3 regions of the Janthinobacterium sp. GW821-FHT03C08 genome follow, and region 3 is predicted to be linked to each of the others. Evidence: predicted binding sites of a transcription regulator. Region 3 holds the regulator's gene; each other region holds the start of a gene.
What was found. The regulator HrcA, encoded in region 3, represses chaperone genes, less so after heat shock. The targets are predictions, from matches to a motif close to TTAGCACTCNNNNNNNNNGAGTGCTAA.
Positions count from the first base shown of each region.

Region 1: a site for HrcA is predicted at 2,929-2,955, ahead of rpoH (RNA polymerase sigma factor RpoH). Genes of this name have one in related genera too.
Region 2: a site for HrcA is predicted at 5,576-5,602, ahead of groES (co-chaperone GroES). Genes of this name have one in related genera too.

Region 1 covers NZ_JBWKUP010000011.1:198,379-205,388, reverse strand. Annotated here, with positions in the region: gene ftsY (signal recognition particle-docking protein FtsY) at 1-1,041, shown strand, start outside; gene AC07VL_RS17710 (cell division ATP-binding protein FtsE) at 1,050-1,787, shown strand; gene ftsX (permease-like cell division protein FtsX) at 1,784-2,704, shown strand; gene rpoH (RNA polymerase sigma factor RpoH) at 3,120-4,013, shown strand; gene AC07VL_RS17695 (hypothetical protein) at 4,104-4,370, opposite strand; gene AC07VL_RS17690 (hypothetical protein) at 4,550-5,002, shown strand; gene AC07VL_RS17685 (antibiotic biosynthesis monooxygenase family protein) at 4,999-5,346, opposite strand; gene AC07VL_RS17680 (cytochrome P450) at 5,343-6,437, opposite strand; gene AC07VL_RS17675 (ArsR/SmtB family transcription factor) at 6,514-7,010, shown strand, end outside.
Region 2 covers NZ_JBWKUP010000001.1:81,267-88,276, reverse strand. Annotated here, with positions in the region: gene AC07VL_RS00425 (POT-type proton-dependent oligopeptide transporter) at 1-90, opposite strand, end outside; gene AC07VL_RS00420 (GNAT family N-acetyltransferase) at 208-765, opposite strand; gene AC07VL_RS00415 (PadR family transcriptional regulator) at 865-1,395, shown strand; gene AC07VL_RS00410 (MFS transporter) at 1,392-2,636, shown strand; gene AC07VL_RS00405 (hypothetical protein) at 2,643-3,158, opposite strand; gene groL (chaperonin GroEL) at 3,344-4,993, opposite strand; gene groES (co-chaperone GroES) at 5,044-5,334, opposite strand; gene AC07VL_RS00390 (hypothetical protein) at 5,869-6,615, shown strand; gene AC07VL_RS00385 (DUF904 domain-containing protein) at 6,772-7,010, shown strand, end outside.
Region 3 covers NZ_JBWKUP010000003.1:119,338-126,347, reverse strand. Annotated here, with positions in the region: gene AC07VL_RS05040 (outer membrane protein assembly factor BamE) at 1-251, opposite strand, end outside; gene fur (ferric iron uptake transcriptional regulator) at 447-878, shown strand; gene hrcA (heat-inducible transcriptional repressor HrcA) at 921-1,931, opposite strand; gene AC07VL_RS05025 (HAD family hydrolase) at 2,048-2,773, opposite strand; gene AC07VL_RS05020 (hypothetical protein) at 3,020-3,619, shown strand; gene AC07VL_RS05015 (hypothetical protein) at 3,656-4,237, shown strand; gene mmsB (3-hydroxyisobutyrate dehydrogenase) at 4,424-5,326, opposite strand; gene AC07VL_RS05005 (enoyl-CoA hydratase/isomerase family protein) at 5,347-6,480, opposite strand; gene AC07VL_RS05000 (enoyl-CoA hydratase) at 6,473-7,010, opposite strand, start outside.

The sequences.
Region 1 (7,010 bases), on a different contig from region 3:
GTCGCCCCCGAGGCCGCGCCAGCCGAGCCCCTCGTCCCTCCCGCCGCCACGCCGCCTGCCGCGCCAGCATCCGCTGCACCGGCCGCGCCATTGACTGGCGCGCCGGCCGAAGTCGTGCCCGTGATCGTGGCCGCCGAACCCGAGAAAAGATCGTGGATGACGCGCCTGAAGGCGGGCCTCTCCAAAACCTCGAACACCCTGTCCGTGCTGTTCGTCGGCGCGAAGATCGACGAGGCCCTGTACGAGGAGCTGGAAGCGGCGCTGCTGATGTCCGACGCGGGCATCGACGCCACCGAGTTCCTGCTCACGGAACTGAAGAAAAAGGTCAAGGAAGACAAGTTGCTCGACGCCGCCGCCGTCAAGGCCGCCCTGAAAGTGCTGCTCATCGACCTCTTGCTACCGCTGGAAAAGCGCTTCGAGCTGGGCCGCCACAAGCCGCTGGTGATGATGATTTCCGGCGTGAATGGCGCCGGCAAGACCACCACCATCGGCAAGCTGGCCAAGCACATGCAGTCGAACAAGCAGTCCGTGCTGCTGGCCGCCGGCGACACCTTCCGCGCCGCCGCGCGCGAGCAGCTGATGGTGTGGGGCGAGCGCAACAACGTCACCGTGATTTCCCAGGAATCGGGCGACCCGGCCGCCGTGGCCTACGACTCGGTGCAGTCGGCCAAGGCGCGCGGCATCGACGTGGTCATGGTCGACACGGCGGGCCGCCTGCCGACGCAGTTGCACCTGATGGAAGAATTGAAGAAAATCAAGCGCGTGATCGGCAAGGGCATGGATGGCGCGCCGCATGAAACCCTGCTCGTCATCGACGGCAACACGGGCCAGAACGCCTTGACCCAGGTCAAGGCCTTCGACGATGCCCTGCAGCTGAGCGGCCTGGTGATCACCAAGCTGGACGGCACCGCCAAGGGCGGCGTGCTGGCGGCGATTGCCCGCGTGCGCCCCGTGCCCGTGTATTTCATCGGCATCGGTGAGAAAATTGAAGACTTGCAGCCCTTCGTGGCTGCCGAATTTGTCGAAGCGCTGCTCGGATAAGCCCCTACATGATTGAATTTCAGCACGTCTCCAAGCAATACACCTCCGACGCAGTGGCGCTCAGCGACATTTCGCTGAATATTGCCAAGGGCGAGCTGGTCTTCCTGGCCGGCCCGTCCGGCGCCGGCAAATCCACCTTGCTGAAAATGATCGCCGCCATGGAACGCCCCACGTCGGGCAAGCTGATCGTCAATGGGCAGGACATGGCCAAGCTCAAGCCGGCCGGCGTGCCCTTCCTGCGCCGCAACATGGGCCTGATCTTCCAGCAGCAGAAACTGCTCAACGACCGCTCCATCCTGGCCAACGTCATGCTGCCGCTGCTGGTGGTCGGCGCGCATAAAGTGGCCGCCGAGCAGCGCGCGCGCGCCGCGCTGGACAAGGTGGGCCTGCTCGACCGCGCCCTCGCGCGCCCGCTGTCGCTGTCGGGCGGCGAGCAGCAGCGCGTGTCGATCGCGCGCGCCATCGTCAACCGGCCGCAGATCATCCTGGCCGACGAACCGACGGCCAATCTGGACCGCGCCAGCGCCGACAAGGTGCTCGATGCCCTGAAGGCCTTCCATTCCGTGGGCGTGACCTGCCTTATTTCCAGCCATGACGAACAGATGCTCGACGCCGCCGCCCGCGTGATCCACCTGAAGAACGGCCAGCTGGTCGCCATCGACAAGGCCACGCAGGCGCCCGTGTTCGCCCCGCCCGACCCCGATTTCGCGCCCGGCGTGGATGATGGCGAAGGAGAACGCGCATGAGGGGCTGGTTCCGTCAACACCGCTTCGCGCTCGGTTCGGCGCTGATCCACCTGCGCAAGTCGCCGGGCGGCTTTTTATTGAACGTCGTCGTCGTCGCCATCGCCCTGTCGCTGCCGTTCGCCGGCTTGACCATGCTCGACAATGTGCGCCCCATGTCGGAACAGATGTCGGTCGACCCGGAAATCAGCGTCTTCCTGAAGATCGACACGCCGCGCGAGCAGGCCGTGGCGCTGGCTGGCGAGATGCGCAAGATCGTGCACGACCAGAAGGCGAAGATCGTCTTCATCCCGCGCGAACAGGCGCTCGACACCCTGAAGAACAAGAACGGCCTGGCCGACGTGCTCAGCACCCTGGGCGACAATCCCCTGCCCGACAGCTATGTGCTGAAACTCGATGCCTTCAACAGCGCCAGCGAAGCGCAGGACGTCGATGCGGTGGCGGAACAGCTGCGCCACCTGCCCGGCGTGGAATCGGCGCAAGTCGATTCGGCCTGGGTCAAGCGCCTGGCGGCCCTGCTGGGCGTGCTGCGCCTGGTGCTGCTATTGCTGGCCATTACCCTGGGCGTGGCCGTCATCGCCGTGGTCTTCAATACCATCCGCCTGCAGGTGATGCAGCAGCGCGATGAAATCAGCATCTCGAAACTGATCGGCGCCACCGACACTTTCATCCACCGCCCCTTCTATTACACGGGCGCCCTGCTGGGCCTGTGCGCGGGCGCGCTGGCCCTCGGTGCCGTGGCGCTGGCCTTGCAGCCGCTCAATACCGCGATCGCCGAGTTTGCCCGCCTGTATGCATCTGAATTCCAGCTGGTGCCGCTGGCGCCCCTGCCGATGGCTGGCTTGCTGGCCCTGAGCGCCGGCCTGGGCCTGATCGGCGCCTTCCTCTGCGTGCAGCGCCACCTGGCGCGCCTGAACTGACCTTCCCTCCCATGGCGGCGCCTGCGGTGCCGCCATGCGCCCCCCCATCTGCTGTTATCTTGATATTTAGCAAGTATTCTTAAGGCTCGCTTCAGCCAGAGGCCGTAGACTGGCCATGTTGTCGTGAAGCGGCCTGCAGTGCTGTTCAGATCGCTGTTCAGACATATTTATCAAGCATTCATTCGCCATAGTATTTAGGCTATCAAGACGATTAAATGTGCCGATTGGCACTCTCAAGCAGAGAGTGCTAATATAGGGACATACCAAGGCAGAACCGCCATGGACGCCAGATGAAGATGGTGCCGCGATCTGCAAAGTGCAAGACCGAATACGCAAAACAGAACAGACAATCGGGCCACGTCGGGTGATGTGGCCAACTGGAACACAGCAAGACTACGAGGGAGAAAACATGACTATGATGTCCGCAACATCCGCATTGGTTCCGACCAAAAGTAATGCGCTGGGCCTCGGGTTCACTGGCAATCTGGGCAATATCGACGCCTATATTTCGGCCGTGAATCGTCTGCCCATGTTGACCCACGACGAAGAAATTTCGCTGGCGAAACGCCTGCGTGAAAAAAATGACCTGGCCGCCGCGCAAGAGCTGGTGCTGTCGCACCTGCGCCTGGTGGTCTCGATTGCCCGCGGCTATCTGGGCTATGGCTTGCCGCACGCCGACCTGATTCAGGAAGGCAATATCGGCTTGATGAAAGCCGTGAAACGCTTCGATCCGGACCAGGGCGTGCGCCTGGTGTCGTACGCCATGCACTGGGTGAAAGCCGAGATGCATGAGTACATCCTGAAAAACTGGCGCCTGGTCAAGGTCGCGACGACGAAGGCGCAGCGCAAGCTGTTCTTCAATCTGCGCAGCCACAAGACGGGCCTGGACGCGATGACGCCGAAGCAGATCGATGCGCTGGCCAAGCTGCTCGACGTGAAGCGCGAAGAAGTGATCGAGATGGAAACGCGCTTGAGCGGCCGCGACATCGCGCTGGAATCGCCGACCGACGATGAAGACGACAAGTTTTCGCCGATCGCCTACCTGTCGTCGGAGCAGAGCGAGCCGACCAAGGTGCTGGAAGCGGAACAAGTGACGCGCTTGCAATCGGAAGGCCTGGAAACGGCACTGTCCAAGCTGGACGCCCGTTCGCGCCGCATCATCGAAGCGCGCTGGCTGGCCAACGACGACGGTTCCGGCGCCACCCTGCACGCGCTGGCAGAAGAGTTCGGCGTATCGGCCGAACGCATTCGCCAGATCGAAGTGGCGGCGCTGAAGAAAATGAAGGGCGCCCTGGCGGCCTACGTGTAATCGCAAGCCATGCCGCAATGCAAAAGGCGCCGCAAGGCGCCTTTTAGTTTTGAATCTTGATGTTTATCAACAGATAAACATTGTCGGCCCTTACGCTGCAGCCAAGCCCTTGGTGATCAGTTCGGCAACGACGTCATTCAGATCCGCGCCGCGCTCCTTGGCGATGGTCTGCAATTGCAACACCAGATCGCTGTTCAGCTTGACGGCGAACGGCACCAGGCCCAGGGCCTGATCGCGCTTGCGCTGCTCGCGGCGGTCGACGACCACCGCTTCCTTACCGAATGCACCGGCGCCGGGAACATGCATCTTTCCCATCAGTTTCTTGGCATCGCTTTTGGCCAGGTCGGTTTTTTTCATGGTTGTTTCCTGATTTTCAAAACAGCCATTCTACGCAGTAATCGGCGCGCCGCGTGGCCGGCACGTCAATTCATCCGCAGCGCGCCAGGAGTGCGCCGGAAAAATATCATTTTGTTATTATCATTTTCATCCCACGCGTGGATGCCACGCCGGGGACGCGCCATCTGAAAGGAAAAAACATGCATTACCTCCATGACTCGTATCGCCGCTTGTTCCTGCCCCTGCTCATCGCCTGCCTGGCCGTGCTGGCCGGCTGCGGCGCGGCCAGCAGCGCCGGCGACGCGGAAAACACGCCGCGCAGCGTCACCTACGTGCTCTCGCCGGGAGAACAGGTGGCCATCACGGCCACCGATACCCTGAAACTCGAGCGCGTCAACGACAGCCGCTGCCGCAAGGGCGCCGTGTGCGTGTGGAAAGGCTACGTCAGCTACAGCTTCAGTTTGCTCAACAGCGCGGGCGCCACCGACATCGTCTTGTCCGAATCCATGCCCGGCGCCGCCAGTTCCGTCACCGTCAACCACCTGACGTTCACCCTGCTCGACGTCGACCCGGCCACGCCGCCCGCCCTCGACGCAGCCGAGCCCACCTACCGGGTCAAGGTCAAGATTACGCAGGGCGCGCTGCCCCGCTAAATACCGTGGCGGCGCTGGCTGTCGGCGGGCGCCTGCTGCCGCTCCAGCATGCCGTAATCGCGCACCACGCCGGCGATGCGCAGCCGGTAATCGTCGAACACGCCGTGCCGGCCGGCCGACTGCGCCGCCCGGTGCGCTTCCAGCTGCCGCCACTGCGCCAGCGACGCTTCGTCGCGAAAGAAAGACAGCGACAGCAATTTGCCTGGCTCGCTCAGGCTGCTGAAGCGCTCGATGGAAATAAAACCATCGACCTCGTCGAGCAAGGGCCGCAGCGCGGCGGCCAGGTCCAGGTACTCCTGGCGCCCATCGGCGCTGGGCCACACTTCAAAGATCACGGCAATCATGCTGTTTCTCCAGTGCTGAAGAGGGGGATGCGGGCATTTTGCGAAGGCCGGTACGACCAGCCCAGCGGCATGTGTTCCAGCCCATCGGCCCATGCCTGCAGGCAAGCCGTGGCGATGGTCTGCGCGATGGACTGGCCCGGACAGGCGTGGCGGCCATGGCCAAAACCTGACGCCACCCGGGCGGCGCTGGCCAGCACGACGACGATCATCTGCCCGGCCGGTATGCGCACGCCGAACAACTCCACGGCATCGGCCGTGTAGCGGCGCGTGTTGTGGATGGCGGGATCATGCCGAACCACCTCGCGCAGCATGGCCGGCCATCGCCGGGGCGCGGCACGCAACTGGGTCGATAACTCCGGCTGCGCGCGCAAGGCAACGATGGCATTGCCCAGCAAACCGGCCGTGGCGTCGCAGGTCTGCGACAGCAAGCCCACGAGGTTGGCCAGCAGGCCGTCCCCCATGGCATCCGCCTCGGCCACGATGTCGTGCAGCAAGCTGCCGGGCAAGGCATCCCCCTCGCGCAGCAACACGCTAAAACCGTGCAAGAGGGCATCGGCCGCTTGCTGCGCGCTGGCCAATTGTCCTCCATTGCTCAGCGGCGACAAACAGGCGACAAAGTCGCGCGTCCAGGCGGCCAGTGCCGGCCATTGTGCTGGCGCAAAGCCCAGCAAGTCCGCCATGGCGAACAGGGGCAGCTCAAAAATCGCTTCGTTCAGCTGCGCGGCGCTGCCGGGAACGCGGTCGCCGGCAATCTGCATCACCCGTCCATGCAGGCGCGCCAGGTCCACCCGGTCCAGCGCGCGCGCCAGCACCTGTTTTGCTACGGCATGCCGCTCGCCCTCGTTCATGCGCACCAGTTCCATAAAAATCGCGCCGCACGGCGTGCCTGCCAAGGTATCCGGTATCGGCTGGCCGGACGGGCGCACGCGGCAGGCGGGATGCGCGAGCACCGCCCGCACGCCAACGGCTCCCGTTGCCAGCCAGCAATCGAGCGACGCCTCGAAACGCAGCGGCGGGCCTTCCGCCAGGCGGCGATAGTAGTCATACGGCGCCGCGTGGGTGACGGCGGAAAACGGGTCGGCGAGCGGCATGCGCATTCCATTGCAGTGAGGTGGGGACACGAGTATGCTGGTCCTTCCACCACAACACTTCGCCCGGGAACGAATCATGGATGATGTACTCGCTTTCCCCTCGGCCGACATGGGCCTGGCGCAGCTGGCCGGCGCCATCGCCGAACCGGCGCGCGCGCGCATGCTGTGCAGCCTGCTCGATGGCCATGCGCGCACGGCCACGGAATTGGCCACCTTGGCCGAGGTAGGCGCCTCGACGGCCAGCGCCCATCTGAGCCGCTTGCGCGAGGATGGCTTGCTGTCCATGCTGGCGCAGGGCAAGCACCGCTATTACCGCCTGGCCAGCGTGGAGGTGGCGCGGGCGCTGGAAGCGCTGCTGGTGGTGGCCGGCGTGCCCGCAACGCCGTTTACGCCCTCCACGCCGGACCGCTTGCGCCATGCGCGCACCTGCTACGACCACATGGCCGGCACCGTCGCCGTCACCGTGCACGACCAGTTGCATGCGCAAGGCTGGCTGCTCGACGATGGCGGCGAAGGCCAATATTGCCTGTCGGAAGCGGGCGCGGCCGGCATGAGGGCGCTGGGCATCGACGT
Region 2 (7,010 bases), on a different contig from region 3:
GAGGAAAGGCGTCAGGATGTTGCGCATGCCGTAAAAGCTGAAGCGTTCGCAGCCTTCGTTGGCGATGATGTACGGTATTTGCCGGGGCATTTTACCCGTGGCGGTGTGTGTCTCGGCCGATGACATTGGCTCTCCCCAAGTATTTTTTGTAAGCCGCGATGCTAAGGCCTGTTGCGCTTGCTTGCAACAGAAAAAACGGTCCCCTGGCTATTTCGCAAGGACTTGTAAGGTATTGATTTTCATAAAGACATCATTTCGTGGTCCTGCGATGGCAGGGCGCGGCAACGTCAACTGCAGTTGCAGCAGGCCGCCGGACGCGGCCTCGCCGGCCAGCACGAAACCGCAGCCCAGATACAGGGACAGCGCCGCATGGTTGTCCGGCGCCACGGCGAGCCGCACGCGGGCCAGCTCGGGGATGGCGCAGGCGTGCGCGATGGCGGCCTGCACCAGTTGCCGCCCCGCGCCATGGCCGCGCGCGGACGGCGCCACGTACACGCCCCACAGGCTGGCCTTGTCGTGCACGACGGCGATCGCTTCGCGGCGCAGGCCGGCGATGCCGGTCAGTTGCGCTCCATCGAAAGTGCCAAATATTATTTGGTGCGGAGCGGCCCGCAGGCGCTGGGCCATCTGTGCCAGGGGCACGGCGCTTTCCGCCGCATGCGTGGTGCAGAACGCCGCCGGCAGTTCGGCGATGCCGGCCAGGCGCAGGGCGCGGTAGGCGGCAGCGTCGTCGGGGGCGAGGGGGCGGATGGTGGTGGCGGGCATGCTGGCGAGTATCGGGCTTCGATGCCGGAAAGTAAACCTTGCATTGGACTGTTTTCGATCATAAGATATATCTTATTGCGATATATCTTAGGACTCATCATGCTTTCCCTCCTGCACGGCGCGCGCCCGGTGCGCGCGGCAGCCCACGCCCAGGGCGATACGCCGGGCTCGCCCGGCACCCGCGGGCCGAAAATGTTCGATGCGGGCACCTTGCGCTATCTGGTGCTGCAACTGATCGCCGACAAGCCGCGCCATGGCTACGACATCATCAAGTCCATCGGCCAGCGCGCCGGCGGCGCGTACGCGCCCAGTCCCGGCGCCATCTATCCGCTGATGCACGGCCTCGTGGGGCAGGGCTACGTGGCCGTCAGCCTCGACGGCACGAAGAAGCTGCACAGCATCACGCCCGAGGGGCTGGCCTTCCTGGACGCGAACCGCGCCTACGTCGATGCCATCGCCGCCAGGGTGGGCACGCCGGGGGAGGCGGGCGACGACCTGCGCCAGCTCATGCACGAGCTGAAGGCCGTGGTGATCGCGCGCGGGCGCGCAGGCGAGCCGGACGCCGTCCGCCTGGACGCCATCCGCGCCATCCTGCGCCAGGCGCGCGCCGACATCGAGGCGCTGGCATGACGCCCCTGCCAGCAGCAGCGCCCATGCTGACGCCGGCGCGCGAACGGGCGATGCTGTGGCTGCTTGCGCTCACGCAATTTACCGTCATCATGGATTTCATGGTGATGATGCCGCTGGCGCCGCAGCTGATGCAGGCGTTTGGCATCGGCCCGGCCGCCGTGTCGGGCGCCGTTTCCGCGTATGCGTGGTGCGCGGGCCTGTCCGGCCTGCTGGCGGCCACGTATGTCGACCGCTTCGACCGCAAGAAGCTGCTGCTGACCATGTTCTGCCTGTTTACCGTGTCGAACCTGGCCTGCGCGCTGGCGCCGAACTTCCACGTGCTGCTGTGGTCGCGCGCCTTTGCCGGGCTGACAGGCGGGGTGCTGGGCGCCATCGTCATGGCCATCATCGGCGACGTGATTCCCGCCGAGCGGCGCGGCGCGGCCACCGGCGTCGTCATGACCTCGTTTGCCATGGCGGCCGTGGGCGGCGTGCCCATCGGCGTGGTGCTGGCCGCGCATTTCGGCTGGGCCTCGCCGTTCTACCTGCTGGTGCTGCTGTCGTTCCTGATCTGGTTCGGCGCCGCGCGCGTGCTGCCCTCGCTGACGGCGCACATGGGCGCCGCTGCCACGCCGCTGCGCCAGGTGCTGCCGAACCTGCTGGCCCTGTTCCAGGAGCGGCGCCACCTGGACGCCTTCATCTTGTCGGTGGTGAACATGACGGCGGGCATGCTGCTGATCCCCTTCATTTCACCTGTGCTGGTGGGCAATATGGGCCTGGCGCCGGCCGACGTGACCTGGGTCTACCTGGCGGGCGGCTGCGCCACCCTGTTGACGGCCAGGCGCATCGGGCGCTGGGCGGACCGCGCCGGCAAGCGGCAGGTGTACCGCTGGGTGGCCCTCGCTTCCATCGTACCCATGCTGCTGGTCACGCACCTGCCCCAGCTGCCGCTGTGGGCGCTGATGCTGGCGTTTTCCCTGTTCATGGTGCTCGTGTCGGGCCGCACCATCCCGCTGCAGGCGCTGCTGACGACGATACCGGAGCCGCGCAAGCGGGGCGCTTTCCTCAGCGCCAATTCGGCCCTGCAAAGCCTGGGCAATGGTCTGGGTGCGTGGCTGGGCGGACTGACCCTGCAAACGGACGCGGCTGGTCACATCAGCGGCTATGGCATGAATGGCTGGCTGGCGGCGGGCTTGTCCCTGCTGACGGTGTGGTGGGTGGCGCGCGTGCGCGGCGCGGCGCCGCAGGGGGCGCCGGCGTAGGGGGAATTACTGCGTGGCGATGCGCTGCATGGGGGCGCTGTCCTGGCGCCAGCGCTCCAGGCTCAGCAGTTCGCCGCTGACGACGTCGTCGACGAGGATGCGCTTGCCGTCGGGCGTGACGACGAAGCTTTCCCAGCGGTGGGCCGCATCCGGCGTGCTTTCAAAAAAGCTCAGCTGATAGTAGGCGGCGCCATCGACGAGGCGCGTCTCCGGCGCCGTTTCCATCACGGCGCCATGGGCGCGGCCACCCGAGGCTTTTTCGATGTGCGCCGACCAGGCCTTGATCTCCGGCAAAGCCATCAGCGCATCGACGGCGCGCGCGCTGGCTGCCTCGGCGGCCGTGCCGTTGCTCGCCGCCGGGGCGCTGCCGCCGTGCCGGGCGGGCTGCTGATACAGGTAGAAGGCGCCGAGCCCGGCGGCCAGCAAGCCGGCCAGGATGCCGGCGATGATGGCGGTTTTGGAGGAAGAGGCGCGTGGCGGCATGGTATGGGGTGTTTCGGAAGGGTGGACGATGGCGGCCATGCTAAAGCAAAACGGGCAGGCGGGCAATCGTTGGAATTGCTGAAAAGTAAGACGAAAAAAAGCCACCTTCCGTGGAAGGTGGCTTTCGGGGCCGCCGGGAAGGCGCTGGCAGCTTTTGGCCTGCCAGCCCTGTCCCGGCGTATGCGGCCAGGTGCGCCGTCGCCTGCGCGACTGGCCGCAGGACATTACATCATGCCGTCCATGCCGCCCATGCCGCCCATACCACCCATGCCGCCGCCCATGCCGCCGGCTGCCTTGTCGTCAGCGATTTCGCAGACCATGCAGTCGGTCGTCAGCATCAGCGAAGCGATCGAAGCGGCGTTTTGCAGCGCCGAACGGGTCACTTTGGCTGGGTCCAGGACGCCCATTTCCACCATGTCGCCATACGTGCCGTTGGCAGCGTTGTAGCCGTAGTTGCCGGAGCCGGCCAGTACGGCTGCCACGACGACCGACGCTTCTTCGCCAGCGTTTTGCACGATCATGCGCAGTGGCTCTTCCATGGCGCGCAGGACGATCTTGATGCCGGCGTCCTGGTCAGGATTGTCGCCCTTGATCGCGATGTTGGCGCGTGCGCGCAGCAGGGCTACGCCGCCGCCTGGCACGATGCCTTCTTCCACGGCAGCGCGGGTAGCGTGCAGTGCATCTTCAACGCGGGCTTTTTTCTCTTTCATTTCGACTTCGGTGGCTGCGCCAACCTTGATCACGGCAACGCCGCCAGCCAGTTTGGCCACGCGCTCTTGCAGTTTTTCACGGTCGTAGTCCGAGGTCGCTTCTTCGATCTGGACACGCACTTGTTTCACGCGTGCTTCGATCGAGGCAGCTTCGCCGGCGCCATCGATGACGATGGTGTTTTCCTTGCCCACTTCGATGCGCTTTGCCTGGCCCAGTTCGGCCAGGGTCACTTTTTCCAGGGTCAGGCCGACTTCTTCAGCGATCACCTGGCCGCCCGTCAGGACAGCGATGTCTTCCAGCATGGCTTTGCGGCGGTCGCCGAAGCCTGGTGCTTTCACTGCGCAGGTTTTCAGGATGCCGCGGATGTTGTTCACCACCAGGGTCGCCAGCGCTTCGCCTTCGATGTCTTCGGCGATGATCAGCAGTGGACGGCCGGCTTTCGCGACTTGTTCCAGTACCGGCAGCAGGTCACGGATGTTCGAGATTTTCTTGTCGCACAGCAGCACGAATGGGCTGTCCAGAACGGCAACTTGCTTCTCTTGGTTGTTGATGAAGTAAGGCGACAGGTAGCCGCGGTCGAACTGCATGCCTTCCACGATGTCCAGCTCGTCGTTCAGCGACTTGCCGTCTTCAACGGTGATGACGCCTTCCTTGCCGACTTTTTCCATCGCTTCAGCGATACGCTCGCCGATCGAGTAGTCCGAGTTCGCCGAGATCGCGCCAACCTGGGCGATTTCCTTGGTGGTGGTGCAAGGACGGGCGATTTTCGCCAGTTCTTCCACGGTGGCGGCAACGGCCTTGTCGATACCGCGCTTCAGGTCCATCGGGTTCATGCCGGCGGCAACGAACTTCATGCCTTCGCGCACGATGGCTTGTGCCAGCACGGTGGCGGTGGTGGTGCCGTCGCCGGCGTTGTCGCTGGTGCGGGAAGCAACTTCCTTGACCATTTGCGCGCCCATGTTCATGAGCTTGTCTTTGAGTTCAACTTCTTTCGCTACCGATACACCATCCTTGGTGACGGTAGGGGCGCCGAACGAGCGCTCCAGGACCACGTTGCGGCCTTTCGGGCCCAGGGTGACTTTGACTGCGTTGGCGAGGATATTGACGCCTTCGACCATCTTGGCGCGCGCTGCGTCGCCGAATACTACTTCTTTAGCTGCCATGTTCAATTCTCCAGAAATTTCGGAATGAGTTATCTAAAACGTGGAAACAATTACTTGACGACGATCGCCATGATGTCTTCTTCGCGCATGACCAGCAGCTCATCGCCGTCAACCTTGACGGTTTGGCCAGCGTACTTGCCGAACAGGACGCGGTCGCCCACTTTGACATCCAGAGGACGGACTTTGCCGTCGTCGAGAATCTTGCCATTGCCTACGGCAAGGACTTCGCCTTGATCCGGTTTTTCAGCAGCTGCATCAGGAATGATGAGGCCGGACGCAGTCTTGGTTTCCTGGTCGAGGCGTTTGACGATGACGCGATCGTTCAATGGGCGCAGATTCATACAAAACTCCTTAAAGTTCAATGGATAAGTGTTGCTGAATGAAGACATGCCTGGCACAGCGCCAGGCGTGCTTTCAATGGCCGCCGTTGAAAACGGCCCGCAACGGTCAAGCAAACCCCCGGTCATCGTGCGCCCGCTGGCGCCAGGCAGTGGTGCATCGCGGCGTCGCCCGCCGCGTAGCGTTCCCTGCTGTTGCCTGACAAGCACCATCATTTCCTGAGGATTGCTACGAAAGAGTTTGTTAGCACTCTCTACTAACGAGTGCTAATTATAGGGACGGTAGGGGGCAACTTCAAGGGCTTATTCGAAGGGAACATAAGCTTGGAAGAACTGTGCAGCCTGCATTCGCACAAGGTTTGCGCTGTGACAAGCCTTGTCCCCGGGCGTCAGCAGTAAACCTGACTCTAGCATGCTTGCCGGCAGGGGGCTGTTCCTGTACGCAAGGGTAACGGAGTTTTGCTATGGAATTTGATAAGATGATTGTAATTGCATATCAAACATCGCCTTATCCCCTTATCCGTTAGAAAGAACGCCATGCCTTCCCTGTTCCACGTTTCCGCGCCGCGCCTGCTGGCCGCCTGCACCCTCGGCTTCGCCCTGCTGGGCAATGCCGCCGCGCAACCCCGCACCATCGCCGACGAGATCACGGTCGCGGCCCTGACGCCGCTGGAAAAGGAAATGCTGCTGAACGACCTGTTCAATGACCTCAACAAGGACGATGACGACCAGGAAGCGCACCTGTGGGACAACGGCGGCGACAGCGGCGTGCTGGTGAAGGTCACGTATAACTTCAGCAATTCCGGCATGACGGAGCACAGCCTGAAGGCGCACATGTGCCGCGACCTGAAATTCGTCGTCACGGCGGCCGGTAAAACGCAGGACCTGAGCCGGCGCACCTGCTCGCAGAGCAGCGGCAAGTGGGATGTGCAGGGCAAGGACGCGGCGCCCGTCGCGTATCCGCCCTTCCTGTCGGACGTGACGGTGGCCGCGCTGAATGCGCAGGAGCGGGCCGCGCTGCTGAAGGCGGCCGTGCGCACCCTGAAGGATGAAGAGGATGGCAAGAGCCGCCAGTGGAGCAACAAGGGACTGGGCAATGCGGCGCCGCTGGCAGTGCGCCTGACGCCCTCGGGGACGGACGCCAAGCCTGGCAGCTACCGCCAGACTTGCCGCGACTTGACGATGGTGCTTGACGGCAAGGGCGGACAACAGACGCTGGTGCGCCGTTCTTGCGAAAACCGCTATGGCGGACTGGATATCGAACCCGATTACGTCGACGAGTAACACGCTGCCATCGCGGCGCCGGCAGATGCGCGCACTTGGCGAAAAGCGCCGGAAAAAGTGTGTATTGTCCGCCAACTGCCCTGCATTGATGTAAATATGTGTGACAGCGGCGTGATTCGATTGACGCCCATGGAGCGTCCGCCCTATAGTGGCGGGATGATTTCCGAATTCAACGAATTATCCGACAAAATAGGCCTGCTGGCCGAAATGACCCATGCGCTGCGTCGTGAAAACGCGCAATTGCGCAAGGACAATGCCGCGCTGTCCGCCGACAATGCGCAGTACGTGCAGCGCATGCGCGAGGCGCAGGAGCGGGTGGAAGCCTTGCTGGAAAAAATCCCGGAACTGGTGCAGGCTGGCCTGGAGCAAGCCGCCTCGGAAGCCGGTGCCTACAG
Region 3 (7,010 bases):
AAGCGCACCTGGTCGCGCGTCATGCCGACTTTCAGCTGGGCCAGCATCTCTTCGGAGATAAAGTTGCCTTGCTGAATGTCAGGACGGTAGGGCGAGAAAAACCACATGAATTTCTGCAGTGGCGTGACGGTGGTCGTTTGCGCGCCCTGTTCCGGGACGACTTCCTTGCCTTCCTTCAGCGTCACCGCCGGCTTTTCGCCGAGGATGCCGCGGCTGGCACAGCCGGACGCCAGCAGCGCAACACAGACCATGCCTGCCACGACTGGGGCTCGAAAGGAAAGACGGTGCCAGAGAGATGGCAATACAGCCGGTGTTACGCGCATAAATGACCTCAATTTGATGAACAAAACGCCAGGAGTGACCGGCCAGCCAAAAAATGCATATTTTGGCACTCCCCGCTAAAACGCTATATGATAAAGCACCTGACCCACATACGAGCAACAAACATGAGTAACAATCCTAGTGATCTCAAGGCAAGCGGCCTGAAAGCGACCCTGCCACGGCTGAAGATACTCGATATCTTCCAGAGTAGCCCGGTACGCCACCTGACAGCGGAAGACGTCTACAAGATTCTGCTGGCCGACAATATGGATGTCGGCTTGGCAACTGTCTACCGTGTCCTGACGCAATTCGAACAAGCCGGCTTGCTTAACCGCAACCATTTTGAAACCGGCAAGGCGATTTTCGAGCTCAACGAAGGTTCCCACCACGACCATCTGGTGTGCCTCGATTGTGGCCGGGTCGAAGAATTCTTCGACGAAGACATCGAAATCCGCCAGCAAAAAGTGGCGGAAGAACGCGGTTTCAAGATCGCCGAACACGCCCTGGCCATCTACGGCAATTGCATCAAGACGGCCTGCCCGCATAAAACAGCCTGATCTGTGCCGGCCGCATCCGCAAGGGAAAGGCCGGCAGGGCGATCAATGATGGCTCAGCGCGTTCGACAGTAATTTCGCCGTGATATCGACAATCGGGATGACCCGCTCGTATGCCATGCGGGTCGGCCCGATCACTCCCAACGTTCCCACGATCTTGCCGTTGACTTCATACGGCGCCGTCACCACGCTCATTTCATCCATCGGCACGAGGTTCGATTCGCCGCCGATGAAAATCTGCACGCCCGTCGCCTTGCTCGACACGTCAAGCAGCTGCATCAGGCCCGTCTTTTGCTCGAACATGTCGAACATCTGGCGCAGCGAACTCATGTTCGATGACAGGTCGCTCACGCTGAGCAGGTTGCGCTCACCGGAAATGACCATGTCGTCGCTGTGGTCGGCCATCGCTTCGCTGCCCGCTTCCACGGCAGCCTGCATCAGGCTGCCCATGTCGTCGCGCAACTGGCGCAGTTCGCCCTGCAGGCGCACGCGCACGGCATCGAACGACAGGCCGCCATAATTCTGGTTGATGTAGTTGGCCGACTGCACCAGCTGCGCCGGCGTGTAGTCGGCCTCCGTCAGCAATAAACGGTTCTGCACGTCGCCGCCCGGGGCGACGATGACGAGCAGGATGCGTTTTTCCGACAGGCGCAGGAATTCGATCTGCTGGAACACGGATTCGCGGCGCGGACTGAGCACGACCCCGGCAAACTGCGACAGCGAGGACAGCATCTGCGCCGCATTGGCGATGGTGCGTTGCGGCGTCTGCAGGCGCAGGGGCGATTCCACCAGGTGCTCGTCCAGGTGCTTGACGGTCAGCAAGGTGTCGACAAAGATACGGTAGCCGCGCGGCGTGGGGATGCGTCCGGCCGAGGTATGCGGGCTGGCCACATAGCCGAGCTCTTCCAGGTCGGCCATGATGTTGCGGATGGTGGCCGGCGACAGGTCGAGGCCGGAAATCTTCGACAAGGCGCGCGAACCGACCGGCAGGCCGTCGGCGATATATCGCTCGACCAGGGCTTTCAGCAGGGTTTGGGCACGTGTATCGAGTTGCATGATGATTAGTTAAGCAAGTATTCTTTAAGCAAGTGTTCTTTTAGGCAAGCGGCCAAGAAAGCGGCCGAACGCGCAGCAACAGCGCCTATTATGCACGTTCGTCGGCCGGGCGGCGATCAATCTTCCAGTTGCTGGCGTAGCCACAGCAGCAATTCGTCAAAGTTGGCGCAGATGGCGTCGGGCCGCACGCCGGCCGCCAGATGCGCATCGCTGCCCTTGCGGTTCATCCACACGGCCCGCATGCCCGCCCCCTGCGCCCCCGTCACGTCGAAATACAGGTCGTCGCCCACGTACACAGCCTCGTGCGGCGCCACGCCCAGCGCGGCACAGCCGGCCAGGAAGATGCTGGCATCGGGCTTGGCCACGCCAAAATCGCTGGCCGCGATCGATACCTTGAAATGCTGCGCCAGGCCGATAATTTCAAGATCCGCATTGCCGTTCGAGATGGAGCCGACCAGCATGCGCTGCCGCATCCAGGCCAGGCCAGGCAGGACGTCGTCGAACGGCTGGACGCGGTTGCGCGCGGCCAGGAATTGCCGGATGGCGCCATCGACGAGGGCGGGGTCCTCTCCCGCCGCTTCGAAAGCGCTCAGCAGGCCGGCGCGGCGCAGTTCGATCAGGTTGCCATGAAAATGCGGCTGCGCATTGAGCATGGCCAAACGGTGCTGGCGCAGCACTTCGATGGAGAACTGCTGGGCCACTTTGGGCGCGTGCGCGGCCAGCCAGTCGTGCAACAGGGTTTCGGCGGCGGCGATCACGGGCGCGATGGGCCACAGGGTATCGTCGAGGTCGAACAGGATGGCCTTCGGCGGCACGGCAGGCGGGACAGGGGCTAGGGGCATGGCATTCACAAAAAAGATGGCGCGCCACGGTGCGCAGCGTGCCTCTATTGTCGCACCGATCGCCGCCGCCGGCATGGCGATGCCCCGGGCAAATGGGGCCAGGCCGGCGCCTCTGGGCGAAAAATTGTTACAGGGAGATACAAGGCAAGATCAATCCGCTTGCCAGATAGACTAAAATAGGCGCCATTCCAATGCGGCGCCAGCGTCCGCGTTGCGCTACCCTACCTAATTCGTTTTGGAGAATGTATGAAAAACTTGTACCTGCGCTCGATGCTGGCGGCGGCTTGCGCCGTCACACTGGCAGCTTGCGGTGGCAGCGGCGGCAATCTGTACCTGGGCGGCCAGGTATACGGCCTGGCAAAAGACGGCCTGATTCTTAAAAACGGTTCGGAAGAGTTGCCGGTCACCTCGGGCGCATCGTCGTTTTACTTCACCAAACTGGTCAGTACCGACGACCGCTACGACATCACCATCGCGCAGCAGCCGAAAGGCGCCGTCTGCACCATCGCCAATGGCAGCGGCAAGGCATCGAGCTACTCCGTGACCACGGCCTCGGTCACCTGCCAGACCAACACCTATGCCCTGAGCGGCACGGTCACGGGCCTGAGCGCCGACGGCCTGACCTTGGTAATTGGCAGCAACGGCACCAGCCCCTTGAAAGGCAGCACCACCTATACCTTCCCGGCGATCGCCGACGGCGCGCCCTACAATATTTCCATACGGACCCAGCCAACCGGCCTGACGTGCCGCTTCCAGGGTTCCACCAGCGCCGACGGCCACGATACGGTTGGCACGATGGGTTCCGCCGCCACGACGGCTGCCACACTCGACTGCACGGCGCCTTAAGCCCTGCGCTCCGTCACTATTTTTTTGGAGAAATACATGAAGTTATCCTTCCTGCGCCCATTCGCCGCGCTGCTGCTGACCCTGGGGCTGGCTGCTTGCGGCGGCAAGGCCACATACGATGTCAGCGGCACCATCACTGGCTTGAACAATAATGGCCTGGTCCTGACCAATGGCGGCGACACCGTCTCGCCCGGCGCCGGCGCCACCAGTTTCACGTTTGCCAAGCGCATCGATTACGGCACCAGCTACGACATCACCGTCACGCAAAATCCTGCCCACATGAGCTGCGGCGTCAGTGGCGGCACCGGTACGGCGGGCCACTATGTGAGCATCCAGGCGCTGGTGACCTGCTCGCAAAACGTGTACACCCTCGGCGGCTCGATCAGCGGCTTGACGGCGGATGGCTTGGTATTAATTAACGGCAACACACAAACCACGGTGGCCAAGGATGCCACGACCTTTGTCATGGGCGGCTCCGTCGCCGATGGCGCCACCTACGGCATCAGCGTCTTCACCCAGCCAACGGGCCTGAAGTGCGTCGTGCAGCCTGGCACCGGCACGGGCACCATGGGCGGCGCCAACGTCACCACGGTACAGATCGCCTGCAATCCAGGCTAAGCTGCACGAATGGCAGCCGCGCCGCGGCTGCCAGGGAGAGATATCATGGAAATCTATAGTTGATATTCCAAAGATAAATTGGAGTTATATGTGGCGATGCAGCATAATGCATCTGTCTCCTCCAACTCTTCCAAGAATTGGATTTAGCCCGCTTTTACCAGCGGGCTTTTTTTTGCCCAAAATTCCTCAGGCAGGCTTGTTCAAGCCCGGCTGCAGCATCTGCACGATGCTGGAGAAATCCTGCTGCGCATAGCCCGCTTGCGCATGCATCTGGTACAGCTGGCGCACCAGCCCGCCCAGGGGCGTGGGGGCGTTCGCCGACAAGGCCGACTGCTGCGCCAGGCCCAGGTCCTTCAGCATCAGCGCCGTGCCGAAGCCGCCGGTGTAGTTGCGCGACGCGGGCGTGCCGTCCATGACGCCGGGCCACGGGTTGTACACTTCCAGGGTCCAGTTGCGGCCCGAACTCTTGGCCATGATGTCGGACAAGACTTTCGGGTCCAGGCCATGCGCCACGCCCAGGTTCAGCGCCTCGGCCGTGCCGGCCATCAAAATGCCTAGCAGCATGTTGTTGCAAATCTTCGCCACCTGGCCCGCCCCCGCCTCGCCCGCATGGAAGATGTTCTTGCCCATCTTTTCCAGCAGGGGCCGCGCCTGCTGCAAGGCCGCTGCGCTGCCGCCGACGATGAAGGTCAGGGTGCCGGCCGCCGCACCCGCCGTGCCGCCCGAAACGGGCGCATCGATCATGGCAAAGCCCCGCTCGCTCGCCGCCTGCGCCACCTGGCGCGCCACGTCGGCGGCAATGGTGCTGCAATCGATGAACAGGGCGCCCGGCTTGGCCGAGTCCAGCACGCCGCCCGCCGCCAGGTACAGTTCCTGCACGTGCTTGTTGGCTGGCAGCATGGTGATGACGGCGTCCGCCGTCTGCACGGCGGCGCTGGCGGATGCGGCCGCCGTGGCGCCCGCCTCGACCAGCGAGGCCACGGTCGCCGGCGCCAGGTCGAATACGGATACGTGGAAGCCGGCGGCCACCAGGTTGCGGGCCATCGGTGCGCCCATGTTGCCCAGGCCGATAAAAGCAATATGTTGCATAAATGTCTCCTCTTCTTCTGTTAATGCAGATCCGCCAAGGGATGCGTGCTCCATGGCGCCTTGAAATAGCCGTCCAGATACGCTGCGCTGACGTCGGCCAGGCTGGCAGGCTGCCAGCGCGGCGCGTTGTCCTTGTCGATCAGCAAGGCGCGCACGCCTTCGCTGAAGTCCCCATGGGCGCAGCATTGCACGGCGACAATCAGTTCCAGCTGGAACACTTGCGCCAGACTCATGTGACGCGTGCGTTCGCGCATGGCCCACACGAGGGCTGCCGAGCTGGGCGCGCCCTTGTCCAGCGAGTGGGCCGCCTTTTGCAGCCAGGCCACATCGCCGTCATAGGCGGCAATGGCGGCCACCACTTCGGGCAAGGTGGGCGCTTGCGTCAGCGCGGCAATGGCGTCGAAGTTGGCGCGCACTTCGGACACGGGCAGCAGGGACGCCGGTGCCGAAAAGCCGCGCAGCAAGCGCCCCAGCTGCTGGTGGTTCGCCTGCGGGCTCGCTTGCCATTGCGCCAGCGCCAGCGCGTCGAGCACCATGGCGCGCTCTTCCTGGCGCAGGAAATAATCGCCCAGGCCTGTAAACAGGGCGTCGGCCGCGTTCAGCGGCGCGCCCGTCAAGCCCAGGAACAGGCCGCTGCGCCCCGGCATGCGGCCCAGGAACCAGCTGCCGCCCACGTCGGGGAACAGGCCGATGGTGATTTCCGGCATGGCGATGCGCGTGCTTTCCGTCACCACACGGTGGCTGGCGCCCGCCATCAGGCCCAGGCCGCCGCCCATGACGATGCCGCCGCCCCATACCAGCAGCGGTTTCGCATACGTATGGATGCGGTGGTCGAGCCGGTATTCCTCGGCAAAGAAGGCCAGCGCCTGCGGATTCGGCACAATGCCAGGCTGTTCAGCCACTGCCCCACGCAGGCTGCGCACGTCGCCGCCCGCACAGAAGGCCTTGTCCGTCGACGATTGCAGCACCACGCAGGCAATCTGCGCATCACCGGCCCAGCGCACGAGGGCGCCATCGATGGCGCGTATCATCTCCAGGGTCAGCGCGTGCAGCGATTTCGGCGCGTCGAGCGTGATGACGCCCAGCTTCATGCCGCCGGGACAGTCACGTTCCTCGATCTTCACAGTTTCAACAACATTAACGGTCTCAGCCATTCTTCCACTCCGCCGGACGTTTTTCCAGGAACGCCTGCACGCCCTCTTTCTGGTCTTGCGTCTCGAACAGGCCGAGGAACAGGGTGCGTTCGTCGGGCAGGGAGGCGACCAGGGGACGGCTGCGCGCGCCCTGGATCAGGGTCTTGCACGCCGTCACGCTGCTGGGGCTTTGACGGGCCACCTTGGCGGCCAGCGCCAGCGCCGTGGCGGCGGCCTTGCCGGTCGGCACGACTTCCTCGACGAGGCCGATGGCCAGGGCCTTGGCCGCATCGACTCTCTCGCCGCACAGGATCATGCGCTTGGCCCAGCCTTCGCCCACCAGCCACGGCAGATGCTGCGTGCCGCCCGCGCACGGCAGCAAGCCGACGGACGCTTCCGGCAAGGCCATCTGCGCGTGTTCCTCGGCGATGCGGATATCGCAGGCCAACGCGCATTCCAGGCCGCCGCCCATGGCATAGCCATTGATGGCGGCGATGCTGACGCCGCGAAACGCGGACAGGGCCTCGAAGGCTTCGCCAAAGGCGGCGGCC